4 regions of the Xenorhabdus sp. Sc-CR9 genome follow, and region 1 is predicted to be linked to each of the others. Evidence: predicted binding sites of a transcription regulator. Region 1 holds the regulator's gene; each other region holds the start of a gene.

The links. Region 1 encodes ArgR, which controls arginine synthesis, uptake and breakdown. Its sites were predicted from a motif close to ANTGAATAAAAATACANT; they were not measured.
Region 2: a site for ArgR is predicted at 2,031-2,048, ahead of argF (ornithine carbamoyltransferase). Genes of this name have one in related genera too.
Region 3: a site for ArgR is predicted at 2,644-2,661, ahead of argC (N-acetyl-gamma-glutamyl-phosphate reductase). Genes of this name have one in related genera too.
Region 4: a site for ArgR is predicted at 2,517-2,534, ahead of argA (amino-acid N-acetyltransferase). Genes of this name have one in related genera too.

Annotation. Positions count from the first base shown of each region.
Region 1 is NZ_CAWQTY010000234.1:4,073-8,258, forward strand. Features, by position in the region: gene AACQ81_RS18880 (DNA-binding protein) at 1-5, opposite strand, end outside; gene AACQ81_RS18885 (helix-turn-helix domain-containing protein) at 193-459, shown strand; gene mdh (malate dehydrogenase) at 572-1,510, opposite strand; gene argR (transcriptional regulator ArgR) at 2,029-2,499, shown strand; gene mpl (UDP-N-acetylmuramate:L-alanyl-gamma-D-glutamyl-meso-diaminopimelate ligase) at 2,621-3,991, opposite strand; gene fbp (class 1 fructose-bisphosphatase) at 4,164-4,186, shown strand, end outside.
Region 2 is NZ_CAWQTY010000196.1:11,147-15,332, reverse strand. Features, by position in the region: gene AACQ81_RS14480 (tartrate dehydrogenase) at 1-115, opposite strand, end outside; gene AACQ81_RS14475 (LysR substrate-binding domain-containing protein) at 220-1,146, shown strand; partial or broken gene AACQ81_RS14470 (GNAT family N-acetyltransferase) at 1,196-1,339, shown strand; gene rraB (ribonuclease E inhibitor RraB) at 1,415-1,840, opposite strand; gene argF (ornithine carbamoyltransferase) at 2,074-3,087, shown strand; gene AACQ81_RS14455 (trans-sulfuration enzyme family protein) at 3,462-4,186, shown strand, end outside.
Region 3 is NZ_CAWQTY010000165.1:30,212-34,397, forward strand. Features, by position in the region: gene metF (methylenetetrahydrofolate reductase) at 44-931, opposite strand; gene AACQ81_RS08035 (hypothetical protein) at 1,095-1,256, shown strand; gene argE (acetylornithine deacetylase) at 1,440-2,597, opposite strand; gene argC (N-acetyl-gamma-glutamyl-phosphate reductase) at 2,713-3,717, shown strand; gene argB (acetylglutamate kinase) at 3,775-4,186, shown strand, end outside.
Region 4 is NZ_CAWQTY010000244.1:69,730-73,915, forward strand. Features, by position in the region: gene mltA (murein transglycosylase A) at 1-236, opposite strand, end outside; tRNA gene AACQ81_RS19555 (tRNA-Met) at 463-539, shown strand; tRNA gene AACQ81_RS19560 (tRNA-Met) at 680-756, shown strand; tRNA gene AACQ81_RS19565 (tRNA-Met) at 844-920, shown strand; gene amiC (N-acetylmuramoyl-L-alanine amidase AmiC) at 1,082-2,329, opposite strand; gene argA (amino-acid N-acetyltransferase) at 2,570-3,904, shown strand; gene recD (exodeoxyribonuclease V subunit alpha) at 3,911-4,186, opposite strand, start outside.

The DNA of each region.
Region 1 (4,186 bases):
TTCATAATGTTTCTCTATTTTTGTAACCAAGTTCAAAAAAGAAGTTATTAAGAAAAAATTAGAAATATTTTTAGAAAAAATAATGTTATTTTATTTTCTTAATAACAGATTCGTGTTCGTTATTAATTTCACACTAACGCTTTAGTTATACCACTAATGTGGCTTCAAATTTAATAGGAAAGGATTAAAAAAATGATTTCTATGAAATCGGATTGGCATCCTGCTGATATTATTGCCGCTTTACGTAAACGTGGAACGACTCTGGCAGCCGTTTCTCGTGAAGCGGGGCTAAGTTCATCAACTTTGGCGAATACACTTTCTCGCCCATGGCCCAAGGGAGAATGGATAATAGCGAATTACTTAGAATTGCATCCGTCTGAAATATGGCCAAGCCGTTATTTCGATCGCAATACAGGAGAACTATTAGAAAGAAAAATTCGAGATAAAAAGAATAATTAACTATTAATTTAATTATTCATAGAAAAACCGCTAGTTATTTTTAAACTAGCGGTTTTAGTTAACTAATATATTTAAATTAATTTGTATATTAATAAATTACAAATTAAATAAATTAATCATTAATAAATTTTTCGCCTAATTCAATATCTGTATTCAAAACATCCAGCATGTTATCTAGTGATTTTTGTTCAAAATCGCTCAGCTTGCCAATATCTAAATGTTCTTCAATACCATTTTTACCCAAGCGAACTGGTTGAGCGAAGAAACGCGCATATTTGCCATCACCCTCAACATAACTGCATTCGATAACATTGCTTTCGCCTTGCAGGGCACGGATCATAGACAACCCCATGCGTGCAGCAGCCTGCCCCATAGACAGAGTTGCAGATCCGCCACCTGCTTTTGCTTCAACCACTTCAGTTCCCGCATTCTGGATACGTTTGGTCAATGCTTCAATTTCTTCGTCAGTGAAACTAACATCAGGAATTTGAGACAGCAGAGGCAAAATAGTCACACCTGAGTGCCCACCGATAACTGGAACTTCCAGCTCTTCTGGTTTTTTGCCTTTCAATTCAGCAATAAAAGTGTTGGAACGGATAATATCCAGAGTTGTTACACCGAACAGACGGTTTTTATCGTAAACACCTTCTTTTTTCAGAACCTCAGCCGCAATCGCCACAGTGGTGTTGACAGGGTTAGTAATAATTCCGATTAATGCCTTTGGACAAGTTTTAGCAATCTGCTGTACCAGATTACGAATGATCCCCGCATTGATATTAAATAGGTCGGAACGATCCATACCAGGCTTACGGGCGACACCCGCAGAAATCAATACCACATCTGCACCTGCCAGTGCAGGGGTTGCATCTTCACCAGCAAAACCAGTGACTTTAACTTCCGTTGGGATATGACTCAGATCGGCTGCCACACCCGGGGTCACCGGAGCAATGTCATACAAGGAAAGTTCTGAACCTGAAGGAAGTTGGGTCTTGAGTAGAAGGGCAAGTGCCTGACCAATACCACCGGCTGCACCGAGAACTGCAACTTTCATCCTGATACTCCTTAAATAAGTGCTGTAAAAAACTTAAACTTGTCTGGTTAAGAGAGTGCTTTCATTTTTCCCATCATTACAACAATGATAAGGAAGACTCTCCTCCACTCATCACTACGTATTAAAACAATCTGTTAACAGCTAAATTATCCACCCAATGACCTGCGGATGGAACATAATAGTTGTTTTATTCTAGACAAAAGGCTTATCTGTTAATGAGATAATGGACACTTTTTTGATAATTATTCTAATTATCCTATTAATTAATAGGTCGATCACCTTACACTCTCCTGCCGAATCAAACAACACCATTTAATTAACAATGTATTTACTATGCTTACTCTATGAAAATGAAAATAGGCAAAAATAAAATGTTCAATACCCTGATTATAAATAAGGTAATATGGGAAAGAATATACAATTATGCTCTGTATCTTGGTTTTCCCTTCTCTTTCTTGAATAAAAATTCACTCTTTTGCATAATATCAGCCTTATAACGGATTTAACGATGGTGAAATATGCGTGTTCCTTCGAAACAGGACGATTTGGTAAAAGCTTTCAAAGCATTATTGAAAGAAGAAAAATTCAGCTCTCAAGGTGAAATTGTTTCAGCGCTTCAGGAAGAGGGGTTCGAAAATATCAACCAATCTAAAGTTTCCCGGATGCTGACAAAATTTGGTGCTGTGCGAACCCGTAATGCAAAAATGGAAATGGTCTACTGTCTGCCAGCAGAATTGGGTGTACCCACAGCCACCAGTCCGCTAAAGAATCTGGTATTAGATGTCGATTATAATCACAGTGTTGTGGTCATACGCACAAGCCCGGGTGCAGCACAACTAATTGCACGCCTGTTGGATTCATTGGGTAAAGCTGAAGGAATTCTTGGCAGCATTGCAGGTGATGACACTATTTTTACCACGCCAGCCCAAAACCTTACGACAAAGCAGCTCTATGAGGCGATCCTCAATCTATTTGAGCAGGAACTTTAATCTATATCTGCCGTATACCAAGAAAGCTAATTAATGTATGCGGCAGGCACACACTGAATATATTTAGATGAAGAGAGGATCGCCCAATCAGTGCGCCCCCCTTACTCCGAAGATCTTTCAATTAAACTGTATCTGCTTTCTTAGCCAACTCAGCCAGTAATTTCTCGTGGATACCATCAAATCCGCCGTTGCTCATAATAAGGATATGATCCTCCGGTTGCGCCGTTTCGACAATCATCCGAACCAAAGTATCAATATCCGCACTCCAGCGAGCGGGCTGAATACACTGTTCTGCAATTTCAATAACCTGCCACGGCATATTGGCTGGCTGATAGAGGAAAACTTCATCAGCACGCCCCATTGAAGGTGCAATGTCATTTTTGCTCATTCCCATTTTCATGGTATTAGAACGCGGCTCCAGCACGACCAGAATACGCGTCATTCCACCAACTTTACTTCGCAACGCTTCCAGAGTCGCTAAAATAGCTGTTGGGTGATGAGCAAAATCGTCATAAACCGAGATACCATTGACTTTACCACGCAATTCAAGACGACGACGGGCATTGATAAAGCGATCCAATGCCTGACAGGCATCCGCAGGTTGAACCCCGATATGATGGGCTGCGGCAATTGCACTCAAGCCATTATGCATATTGTGTTCACCGACTAATGACCAGCCCACCTCACCTACCAGTTCACCATGATGGAATACTTGGTAGTTGCTACTATCCTGACTGACTTTTTTCGCCTGCCAGCTTCCGGTTTCTCCGAGAAGTTCCAGCTCACTCCAGCACCCCATAGAAAGGACATTTTTTAAATTCATGTCATTATCGGGAACAATGATTTTACCTGAGCTTGGCACAACTCTGACAAGGTGATGGAATTGTTTTTGAATGGCGGCCAGATTTTCGAAAATATCTGCGTGATCAAACTCAAGGTTGTTCATGATCAGTGTACGTGGGCTGTAATGAACAAATTTAGAACGCTTATCAAAAAAAGCACTGTCATATTCATCCGCTTCAATCACAAAAAACGGGCTTTCACCGATTTGTGCTGAAACAGTAAAATTTCCCGGAACACCACCAATCAAGAATCCCGGTTTATAATCACAGGCTTCCAGAATCCATGTAAGCATACCCGCCGTTGTTGTTTTCCCGTGAGTGCCGGCCACTGCTAATACCCAACGCTCCGGCAATACGTGATCATGCAGCCACTGTGGGCCAGAGGTGTAAGGAATTCCACGCTCCAACACTGCTTCCACACAGGGATTACCGCGGGTCATGGCATTGCCGATAACTACCATATCTGGTGCAGGATCGAGTTGTACAGGATCGTACCCTTGAATCAACTCGATGCCTTGTTTCTCCAGCAGGGTACTCATTGGTGGATACACATTGGCATCAGCGCCAGTAACTTCATGACCCAGTGAACGAGCGAGGATCGCTAACCCTCCCATGAAAGTACCGCAAATGCCAAGAATATGAATACGCATTTATTTCTATCCGATATCATGAACTGTATCACTATTCTAACCATCAAATCAGATATTAGAAATGCAATAACCTATGAATCATTTGATTCTTTAGCTAAACTGCCCGCGCATGAGTGCAACACGAAAGTGAAGCACGCTTCCTAAAACCACAATCAAATTCAAGGCCTTTGTCATGAAAACATTAGGCGAATTCAT
Region 2 (4,186 bases), on a different contig from region 1:
ATAAATGGAGATCCCACTTTTCAGCCACAGTTTGTAATACTCTAATTCCTTCCGGAAGCACCTCATGACCAATTCCATCCCCAGGGATCGCCGCAATCTTGAACGGTTGTTTCATTAGATATCTCTCATTTATCAGGATACAAAATTGACTTTTCAGCTATTTTATAATTGACTGAATTGTATTCAATCCAAAAAATGTAGAAACATAATTTACGATATATGAATAATCTGCCTATTTTACAGGATCTCCGTGTTTTCCTTTTAGTCGCCAAGAGAGCAAGCTTTGCCGCTGCTGCGGAAGAAATGGGGGTTTCTCCGGCTTTTATCAGTAAACGCATCGCAATATTAGAAAGTGTATTGAATGTTACCCTATTGCACAGAACGACACGCAGGGTATCAATTACGGAGGATGGTGAGCGGATATACGAATGGGCACAACGTATTCTGAATGATGTCAATCAGATGCTTGATGAGCTTTCTGAACTTCGGCAAGAACCTCAAGGAACAATCAGGATTGTCAGTAGTTTTGGCTTTGGACGGCAATTCGTGGCCCCTGCGCTATCTGCACTCCTCCGAACCTATCCCCAATTAGAGATCCGGTTTGATGTGGAAGATCGTATTATTGATTTAGTCACAGAAGGCATTGATTTGGATATTCGTGTTGGCGATGATATTGATAATAATCTTATCGCACGAAAACTCGCATCCAATCGTCGCATCCTATGCGCAGCGCCCTCTTATCTCGCTCGTCATCCGGTGCCAAAATCACTGAATGAGTTGCCCTCTCACGCCTGTCTGGTCATCAAAGAGCGGGATCATCCTTTTGGCATCTGGCAGTTACAAAGTAGTGCGGGATACCAATCCGTGAAAGTTACCGGGCCGATGTCGTCCAACCATGGTGAAATTATCCACCAGTGGTGCCTTGATGGGAATGGTATTACTTTACGTTCCTATTGGGATGTCAGGGAAAATATCAAATCAGGTGCATTAGTTCATATTCTGCCTGAATATTATCAATCCGCGAACATCTGGGCGGTTTATGTCACTCGTCTGGCGATGTCTGCTCGCATCAGAGTCACCATTGAGTTTTTAGAACATTATTTTCAGCTTCACTATTCAGATCAAATTGAAGTCAAATCAAGTTAATGCACCAAACAGCCAGGTTATCAATGTATCGAGTTCGATCACGCACTTTTTTATTGCCTGTTATCTGGAAACAACGGAAAATTTGAAAGCAGCTATTGCCCTATATGAAAAATTGGGCTTCAGCTATCTTGATGAGGCACTTGGCAATACTAGTCACAGCGATTGTGAAGTAAAAATGATAAAATCACTATAACAAACCATTATCTTCAATAAATCAGCCCCACAGTTCAAGTGGGGCATTCGGTCTTAATGTGATGTTAGAAACATCTTAGTGAAGTCTCGGCTGATCTTCTTCCGGTGGGAAGAGATCACCGCTATCATCTTCATCATCCGATGCATTGGGATCTTCAAAATACGTTCCCCAACCATCGTAATTCACACCCATTTTTTCAACCAGATCCAGCAGTTGTTCAACCTGCGTATTGATCAAGTCAGCCTCCAATCGGCTTTCGCTGATCACATCACAACACATCAGAACAACACCATCTTCTGTTTCCAGCTCTTCCGCATCCGTCACTTCATAACCTAACTTAAATGCTTCGAGTGCTGCTTTTTCCAGTTGATCGAAGTTTTCCGCCGAAAAGTGGTGTTCAATAATATAAAGCGCTTCAGGATCGCTGCCATCTTCCAATAATTCTTCAATGATCAAACGAGTTTCTTCGCGCTGTTCTTCTAAAGCATGTGGGTCTGCCATGCCAATCCCCTCCGTCAGTTGGCTGTCCTGCTTTGCATTCTCCCATCTTTTCTAAACAAAGGATATATCTATCCCCTTTTGTCCAAAGAGAAATACAAACCATAATCTACTGATTCATCAGCCGTCTTAATACCATCACTATTACAAACACCAAAGCCAGGGCTTGCAATTGAATTTTTAATCGGTATATATTGAATATAAATTCAATATTGCGCTCATGGAGTCCATGCATAATGAATCCGTTTTTTCAACGCTCAATACTAAGATTGCTCGATATTACTCCTGTAGAAATTAATACTCTTTTAACACTTGCCAAAAAATTAAAAACGAATAAAAAATCAGGACAAGAGCTTCCTTTACTTGCAGGGAAAAATATAGCCCTTATTTTTGAAAAAGACTCAACCCGTACACGCTGTGCATTTGAAGTCGCTGCTCATGATCAAGGAGCCAGTGTTACCTATTTAGGCACAAGTGGCAGCCAAATCGGGCACAAAGAATCCATCAAAGATACTGCGCGGGTGCTTGGCCGTCTATATGACGGAATACAATATCGTGGCTACGGGCAACAAATCGCCGAAACGCTGGCGCAATACGCAGGTGTTCCGGTTTGGAATGGATTGACCGATGAATTCCACCCGACCCAACTTCTGGCTGATTTACTCACAATGCAGGAGCACAGCCAAAAACTGCTATCTGAAATCAAATTTGCCTATTTAGGCGATGCCCGCAACAACATGGGCAATACTATGCTTGAAGCAGCTGCATTAACAGGTATGGATCTCCGCTTAATCGCTCCAAAAGCGTGCTGGCCAGACGCAGATTTGGTTGAAGGATGCCAAAAACTGGCAGAAAAAACTGGCGGTCAGATCACTCTGACAGAAGATATTGCACAAGGTGTAAAAGAAGCTGATTTTCTGTATACCGATGTTTGGGTATCAATGGGAGAGCCTAAATCAGTCTGGCAAGAACGCATTACATTGCTGAAACCCTATCAGGTCAATATGGGTGTTGTGGAAATGACAGGTAATCCAGAGGTGAAATTCCTGCATTGCCTCCCTGCTTTTCATGATGAAGCAACCACGCTCAGCAAGCAACTGGCAGAAGAATTCAATTTATATGGCGGGTTGGAAGTGACCAATGGCGTGTTTGAATCGAAACACAGCATTGTGTTTGATCAGGCTGAGAACCGTATGCATACCATTAAGGCGGTAATGGTGGCGACAATGGTGCAAAATCTAGTTTTATAATTGTTGATTCATATTGTGCCCGTTCATACTGCAAAAATTAAATGCAAATATCTCCAACTCACTTGAATCCTGTATTCTTAAGCGAATTGGAGATATCTCCCACTTACTTCCGGTCAAAAACCAGAAAGTGACTCTGTCGCCTTTATCACCATGCACAATTTTTCAATATGTTGATAATCATCACATTAAACTATATCCACACAACCATTTGATTTATATGAAAAATTAAACATTTTAGAAAAAATATTCTCTTAATTAAACAAATATAGTTATTTTTTGGAAAAATTTTTTTATCTGCCTATGCCATATTCTTTTTCAATAGTGCAATATTTATCCCTGAAGAACATTGATAATTAATTTATAGGACTGCAAAAATGATAAAAAATATAGCTACGGCATTAATCCACGGTGGAAAACAGCAAGACAAAGAAAACCATGCTATTTTTCCACCCATTACAACAGCCAGTACTTTTGTACAGAAAAATTTATCTGAACACGGTGAGTATTGTTATTCCCGTTGCAGTAACCCGACTCGCCATGCCTATGAAACATTATTAGCCGAAATAGAGAGTGGTATTTACGCAACTGCAACTGCGTCTGGTGTAGCAGCTGCTGCCTTAGTTTTAAACTTATTACCCAAAGAATCCCATATTATTGCGATGAAAGGGGTTTATGGTGGCACATTTCGTTTATTTGAACAGGTAGCAATTGAAAATAATGGTCATCAATTTGATTATATCGACTTAAATAATCTCACTGAAGTTGAAGCCAAAATAAAAGATAATACTCGTTTAATTTGGATAGAAAGCCCAACCAATCCATTATTAGAATTAGTTGATATCAAACGTATTTGTTCATTCGCGAAAAATTACAATATATTAACTTGTGTTGACAATACATTTGCAACCGCATGGAATCAAAAACCTCTCGAATTAGGTGCAGATATTGTTATGTTATCTACAAGTAAATATATTGGCGGTCATTCAGATCTTATTGGAGGAGCAGTTATTACACACCGAAATGATCTAGCCAATAGATTAGATCTCTTAAAAACAACTATCGGTGCCATTGCATCTCCCTTTGATGCTTATTTAGCACT
Region 3 (4,186 bases), on a different contig from region 1:
CCATTTTTCAACAACGAAACTTCCCAACAACGAAACAATGCAATTATGCAGGGCGAACCCCCAGTGTATGGCAGATGGCGTAACTCAATTCCGCTCGGTTCAGGGTATAAAAATGAAAATCCTTCACCCCTTCACGACTGAGAATTTTCACCATATCCATGGCAATAGATGCTCCCACTAAATTGCGACTTTCCGGGTCGTCATCCAATCCTTCAAACATTCTGGTCATCCAGCTTGGGATGCGGACGTTAGTCATCGTGGCGAATCGTTGTAGTTGACGAAAGTTCGAGACAGGCAAAATCCCCGGCACAATTTCTACATCAATCCCCGTTGCGACACAGCGATCACGAAAACGGAGATAACTTTCTACATCAAAAAAGAATTGGGTAATGGCGCGATTAGCTCCGGCGTCAATTTTATGTTTTAAATTAATCAGGTCTGACTGCGCGCTTTTCGCTTCTGGATGTACTTCTGGGTAAGCCGCAACGGAAATATCAAAATCCGCCTCTTCTTTTAATAGCTCAACTAAATCAGCACCATACATTCCTGGTCTACAACTATTATTAGGTAAATCGCCCCGCAATGCCACGATATGACGAATGCCACTTTGCCAATAATCATGGGCAATAGTGCGCAGTTCTTCACGGTTGGCATCAATGCAAGTCAGGTGCGGAGCTGCATCAAGGCCAGTTTTTTCTTTGATTCCTTTGATGATGCTGTGGGTACGATTACGCTCACCAGAGTTGGCACCATAGGTGACGGAAACAAATTTAGGTTTCAGCTTGCTTAAGCGATCAATAGATTTCCACAGGGTTTGTTCCATCTCAGCAGTGCTGGGTGGAAAGAATTCAAAGGAAACTCGAATCTGCCCTTCAAGTTCAGCCAGATTCTGATTCAGCGCTTCTCGCTGATTTGCATGGAAAAAACTCATACCCTGTGCCCTCGTGAACAATCGGATCTTTTTTGTGATATCCGCTTACGTTTAGATGCTTAAATGTTTATATGTCTATCCGTTTAGATGTCCAAATAGAATGGTTGAAGCTGGGTTTTTAGTCAATCGAGAAATGTCTTATTCCCAATGAGGAATATTCAAAGTGATCAGGAAAGAAATTCATGTTTGGGGTGGCACATGGGAATGTGGCGAACAATCGGCTATTATCGGTAAGAACGGCGTGGCGCTGCAAATCGTTGGCCAAACAACCCCAACTGATCGGCGGCGCGATCCGCAGCCCACAGGGCAAGGTGGAACTCGGTGAGAGCAAAGTCAGCCAGGAGGACGTCAGCGGTCAGCATCATCGGAGTGGCGGTCGCGTCAATACGAGCATTACGGCAGGCGGTCTGGATTGGGACCACGGTCCCAATCATTTTCGGCCCACTCTTAATAGAGACAAAACGAAAAGCTTCAATGTACTCACTGAGGTTATTATATGTAGTGAAAGTTAACCACCATCCAAACAAAAATGCTCTACAAGCTGTGAAAGCAGTTTTCTTGTTGGTTCAATAAATGCCATGTCCAAAAATTCATCGGGCTGATGCGCCTGTTCAATCGACCCCGGTCCCAAGACCAATGTCGGGCACAGTTCCTGAATAAAGGGCGCTTCCGTACAGTAATTGACTGTATCCGCTTTTGTTCCCAACAATTTTTCAATCACGCCAACCAGTTTGTGGTCTGTCGGGCACTCATAACCCGGAATGGGTGGGTGAAGTTCTGTCACGCTCAGGCGTCCCGGCCAGCGCTGTTTCACGGGTTCCAGTGCGTCATTCAGCAATCCGTTCAAATCCTGTAAGGTCAGTCCGGGAAGCGGGCGGATATCCATATGCAGTTCACAGCAGGCACAAATGCGGTTTGCGGCATCTCCGCCGTGAATATGACCGAAATTCATGGTGGGATAAGGAATGACGAAAGCCGGATTGTGATAACGCTCCTGCAAAGTATTACGTAGTTTTATCAGCTGGGTGATGGACTCGTGCATCAGATCAATAGCATTGACGCCCCGTGCCGGATCACTGGAATGCCCTGATTTTCCTTCTATGCGGATTGCTTGGGCCATATGCCCTTTATGGGCGTGGATTGGCTGTAATGATGTGGGTTCGCCTATGATAGCGAAATCAGGCCGAATGTTGGCATTGGCAGCAAAATAACGCGCACCTGCCATTGATGTTTCTTCGTCAGCAGTAGCCAAGATATAAAGGGGATGAGACAGTTTGCTGACATCAATATCCCGTACTGCATCAATGATAAAGGCAAAAAAGCCCTTCATGTCCGCCGTGCCGAGACCATATAACTTGCCATCGCGCTCTGTCAGTGTGAATGGATCTTGTGTCCAGCATCCCTCATCAAAAGGGACGGTATCCGTATGACCACATAGCAGCAAACCACCTGAACCACTACCCAATGTTGCCAGTAGATTGAATTTGCCCCGGGTTTCAGGGACGGGTTGAATTTCAATCGAAAAACCAATCTCTTTTAGCCATTCCGCCAGTAGATTGATAACAACTTCATTACTTTGGTCTAGTTCAGCATCATTTGCGCTGATAGATGGAGCTGCAATGAGCTGATGATATAACTTAATAAATGCCGGTAATTTCATATTCACTGTTGACAGCCCTTACTCATAATAGTATCAATATTCATGCAGATTAATTGCATACAAATGCAATTATATCGTTGGTTAACACTGTTGGTTAACACTAATAAGGTGAATAAATCCCATGCTGAATACATTGATAGTTGGTGCCAGTGGTTATACCGGAGCTGAGTTAGCAGCATATCTGCAACGTCATTCCCATGTCCACATCTCCGGCTTGATGGTTTCTTCTCAAAGTTCAGATGCGGGAAAGCCTTTTTCAAAACTTCATCCGCAATATAAGGGCATCCTTGATTTGTCCTTACAACCATTGACTGATGTGTTTGAAGCAGCGAAAGGTATTGATGTGGTTTTCCTCGCAACTGCTCATGAAGTCAGTCATGACATTGCACCGTTATTTCTGGAAGCGGGCTGTATTGTGTTTGATTTATCAGGTGCCTACCGAGTACAAAATACACAGTTTTATAAAAAATACTACGGGTTCGAGCATAAAAATGCCGCATGGTTAGCGCAAGCTGTGTACGGGCTGGCAGAGTGGCAGGCAGAAAAAATCAAGCAAGCACGATTGATTGCGGTTCCCGGATGTTATCCCACTGTTTCCCAACTTTCATTGAAGCCATTGCTTGAAAAAAATTTACTGGATACCGGGCATTGGCCTGTCATCAATGCGGTCAGTGGTGTCAGCGGCGCAGGGCGGAAGGCATCAATCATCAACAGCTTTTGTGAAGTGAGTTTGCAGCCTTATGGTGTTTTTAATCATCGTCATCAACCTGAAATTGCAACGCATTTAGGCACTGAAGTGATCTTTACACCTCATTTGGGCAATTTTTCACGAGGGATTTTGGCCACAATCACCTGCAAATTGAAATCCGGTGTAACAGAAGAACAGGTTAGTGAAGCTTATCAGCAGGCGTATCACGATAAACCACTGGTTCGTTTATACAGCGAAGGATTCCCCGCGTTGAAAGCTGTCGTTGGTTTGCCGTTCTGCGATATTGGTTTTGCTGTTCAGGGGCAACATCTGATTATCGTGGGTGCTGAGGATAATTTGTTGAAAGGTGCAGCAGCACAGGCGGTGCAATGCATGAATATTCGTTTTGGGTATGAAGAAACGCAGGCGTTGCTTTAAGTTCATTCCGAAAAATTAAGATTCCGACAAATTTAATACTGACAGAGGATAAAGCCGATGGTTCCGTTAGTTATCAAGTTGGGTGGTGTGTTATTAGACAATGAAGAAGCGCTGGAGCGGTTATTTACTACGTTGCAGTTATACCGAAAAACTCATAAACGTCAGCTGATTATTGTGCATGGTGGTGGTTGTTTGGTTGATAAGCTGATGCAGAAATTGCAGTTGCCGATTTTGAAGAAGCAGGGCTTGCGGGTCACACCGGAAGATCAAATCGATATTATTGCAGGCACATTGGCAGGGACTGCTAACAAAAAGTTGTTGGCATGGGCAACAAAGCTCCGTTTACCTGCTATTGGGTTATGTCTGGGAGACGGAGGCGTTGTGACGGTATCCCAACTTGATAAAGAGTTTGGGCACACAGGAAAAGCGCTGCCGGGGAAACCCGATCTCCTGAAAATTTTGCTGGATG
Region 4 (4,186 bases), on a different contig from region 1:
AATGTTTCGCGGTTATTGTTATAAAGGCGAGGAGAAGATTTACTGATGAAATTAACTTGAGTGGCAAAATCCTTGGCATTCACAGGCCACCCTTGAGCATTGGGAGTATTAACCAGTTGAAGATCTTGGGTGAAGTGACCATCTTTATACTGTTGTCCTTGCTCGGTCGGTCGATGACATCCCGATAATAATAAAATGACAAACCCACATAAAAGATATTTGCCCCAGAGTTTCATATTTACGCCCTATCTCCAACCATCATTATTCGACGATGAACAATATCAAACGCTAATAAATAATGAAATGTAGTTAGAAAAAAATAGACTCCTGCTTTATTAGGCCATAACGAGCAAAAACAAAACAACAAGACCAATATTTCATCAAAAAGCAAATAAATTCAGTAAATATCAACAAAAAAGCTTGCAACGGCGTCGTTCAAGAGTATAGTGTGCCGACATCAGACGCGGGGTGGAGCAGCCTGGTAGCTCGTCGGGCTCATAACCCGAAGGTCGTCGGTTCAAATCCGGCCCCCGCAACCAATTTTATACAATGTTATTGCTGATAGTGTTATTACTGATATAGTCAGCATATATTTATAGAAAGTAAAAATCTGATAATAAAGAATGTCATCATTCAGTATTTGCCCACTATTGATAATCAAAGTTTGCAAATAGACGGACGCGGGGTGGAGCAGCCTGGTAGCTCGTCGGGCTCATAACCCGAAGGTCGTCGGTTCAAATCCGGCCCCCGCAACCAATTTTTTACGATGTCATTATTTAGTAAGTATTTGCACTAATCATTAGTAACGAACACTATTGATAATCAAGTTTGCAAATAGACGGACGCGGGGTGGAGCAGCCTGGTAGCTCGTCGGGCTCATAACCCGAAGGTCGTCGGTTCAAATCCGGCCCCCGCAACCAACTTTTCTTAATACATCTATTCCTGTTGTATCCAAATCCCTTAGAATTTTATTTATTACTTATACAAACTCCCCAGATTTCCCAATAAAAATAGTTAAAACTGATTGCAGGTTGTTACTTTTAGCAATAGCTTTTCATAGAATTTATTCAAGGCGGATATTTCACCGCCGAGCTAATTCGGCACCATTTTTAAAATAAGCCTTAATACCAGCAAAAATAGATTCTGCTATTTGTTGCTGGAATCTTGCTGTTTTCAATTTACGTTCTTCTTCCAGATTACTAATAAATGCAGTTTCCACTAAAACAGAAGGAATATCTGGCGCTTTTAATACCGCAAACCCCGCCTGATCGACGCTATTTTTATGCAATTTATTAATTTTCCCCATCCGCTTGAGCACTTCATCACCAAATTTCAGGCTATCGTTAATCGTCGCGGTTTGAACCAAATCCAGCATAGTATGATCTAAATATTTATCACCACTTTTACTGACTCCCCCAATCGAGTCAGCCTCGTTCTGAGTCTGAGCTAAAAATCGGGCGGTATTGCTGGTTGCTCCCTTAGTGGAAAGCGCAAATACCGATGAACCCCGCGCAGATCGATTTGTAAAGGCATCTGCATGAATAGAAACAAATAGATCAGCGCGCATCTTGCGGGCTTTTGCTACCCTCACTTTCAAAGGAATAAATACATCTTCATTACGGGTCATATAAACTTTCATGCCGGGTTCACGTTTAATGAGAGCCTGTAAACGACGAGCAATTTGCAACACAATATCTTTTTCACGGGTTTTGTATTTCCCAATGGCTCCCGAATCTTCGCCACCGTGACCGGGATCGAGCATAATCACAATCGGCCGATCTTTTCCTGCTTTACCGGGTTTACGCGCCTTCGCAGGCAAATGCTTTTCCAAATCCCCGCTGTTGTACTCTTCAAGCAAAGCCAGTAAAGGATCATCATCCACATTTGCTGCCTTTTTAGGATAAAGATCTAATACCAAGCGATGCTTAAATTTCGCAATCGGCGGCAGCGTAAAAATGTGCGGAACAACAGGTTGTTTAATCTCAAATACCAAGCGCACCGTTTTGGGATCAAATTGCCCTGCCCGCACCAATTTCAGGTAGGGATCACGCTGCTGAACCTGTGCTCCCATACTGCTCAGGACACTATTGATCTGGATACCCTGTAAATCAATGACAATACGGTTGGGATTTGAAAGTGAGAATTGGCGGTATTTAAGTGGAATACTAGACTCCAACGTCACTCTGGTATAACTTGATGCCGGCCAAATACGGACAGCAATTACTTTTGAGTTTGCTGCATAACCTATTGGACTAACGCTTAATAACCATACAGCTGCTGCGCCTTTCAGCAGACGGCGACGTGAAGAATTATAGTCTGAATGACTCATCGTTTATTCCATTTAAAAACAGCCAAACCCAGTAATTTTTGCTAAAAATAATCGTTAGGCGGAGACTCTAATTAATTAGAGAATCGCTGTCATCAAAAAAAGCATTTTATGCTCTCTCAATCTATTTATATCAATATAAATAATAACGTTATTTTTATCCATTTTTCCTCTTGCCATTTCCCATCAAAAGGAATAAAAATACATAAAATACGCATAAAAATTCATTCGGAGAGAGTTTTAATGAAAGAGAGCAGTACCGAATTGGTTGAAATCGTCCGGCAATCGGTTCCGTATATCAATGCACACCGGGGAAAGACTTTTGTCATTATGTTGGGAGGTGAAGCTATCGCCCATGAAAATTTCTCCAACATCATTAACGATATTGGATTGCTGCATAATCTAGGCATTCGTTTAATCGTCGTGTACGGCGCTCGCCCACAGATCGAACAAAATATTGCGGAGCATAACTGCCTGTCGGTCTATCACAAACATACCAGAGTGACTGATACCAAAACATTGGATCTCGTTAAGCAAGTCGCGGGGTTGTTACAATTGGATATTACTGCACGTCTTTCCATGAGCCTGAGTAATACACCATTGCAGGGCGCCCATATTAAAGTGGTTAGTGGTAATTTTATTATCGCCCAGCCTTTAGGGATCGATGATGGCATTGATTATTACCACAGTGGCAAGATCCGCCGCATTGATGAAGAAGCCATCAACCAGCAATTAGACAATAACGCGATTGTGCTGATTGGGCCAGTTGCCGTTTCCGTCACGGGAGAAAGTTTTAACCTGACATCCGAAGAAGTCGCAACACAGTTGGCAATCAAATTAAAAGCAGAAAAATTAATCGGCTTTTGCTCGTCACAGGGCGTACTTGATGCTGAAAACAACACCTTATCAGAACTTTTTCCCAGCGAAGGGGAATCCCGTCTGCATGAATTGGAAAAAGCTGACGAACACTATTCAGGAACTGTTCGCTTCTTAAGGGGGGCTATCAAAGCCTGCCGCCGTGGAGTGCGCCGCAGTCATTTGATCAGCTATCAGGAAAATGGTTCGCTGGTTCAGGAGCTATTTTCCCGCAAAGGTATCGGAACCCAAATTGTAATGGAACGCTCCGAACAAATCCGCCGTGCCAATATTAATGATATCGGAGGCATTCTTGAGCTTATTCGTCCATTGGAACAGCATGGTATTTTGGTTCGCCGCTCGCGGGAACAATTGGAAATGGAAATAGACAAATTCACTTTGATAGAACACGATAACGTCACTATCGCCTGTGCTGCACTATATTCTTACTCTGATGAAAAAATCGGGGAAATGGCCTGCGTTGCCGTGCATCCAGACTACCGGAACTCTTCCCGAGGTGAAATCCTGCTAAATGCTATTTCCGCCCAAGCCAAGCAAATAGGGCTGGAAAAACTTTTCGTACTCACAACCCGCAGTATTCATTGGTTTCAGGAAAAAGGTTTTGAACCCGCAGAGATCGATATGCTACCCGTAGAGAAGCAAGCGCTGTATAACTATCAGCGCCGTTCCAAAATCTTAATGTTAGATTTACAGAATCATTAATCTTATTCACTGCGGGTTGAACCATGCTGCTAATCCGCTCCGGCGCTGGGTTGTTGTGGCAACCGCTTTGTCTAAAACAGGCCGGTGAGCATAAATGGTCAACTTTTCCCGCGCCCGGGTCAGCGCGGTATACACCAATTCCCGACTGACTATCGGCGAGTATTGAGTCGGTAATACCAATGCGGTATGTTCAAATTCTGACCCCTGAGATTTATGCACAGTCATCACATATGCAGTTTCATGCTGAGGCAGGCGACTTGGCTGAAACCCTTTAATCTGCCC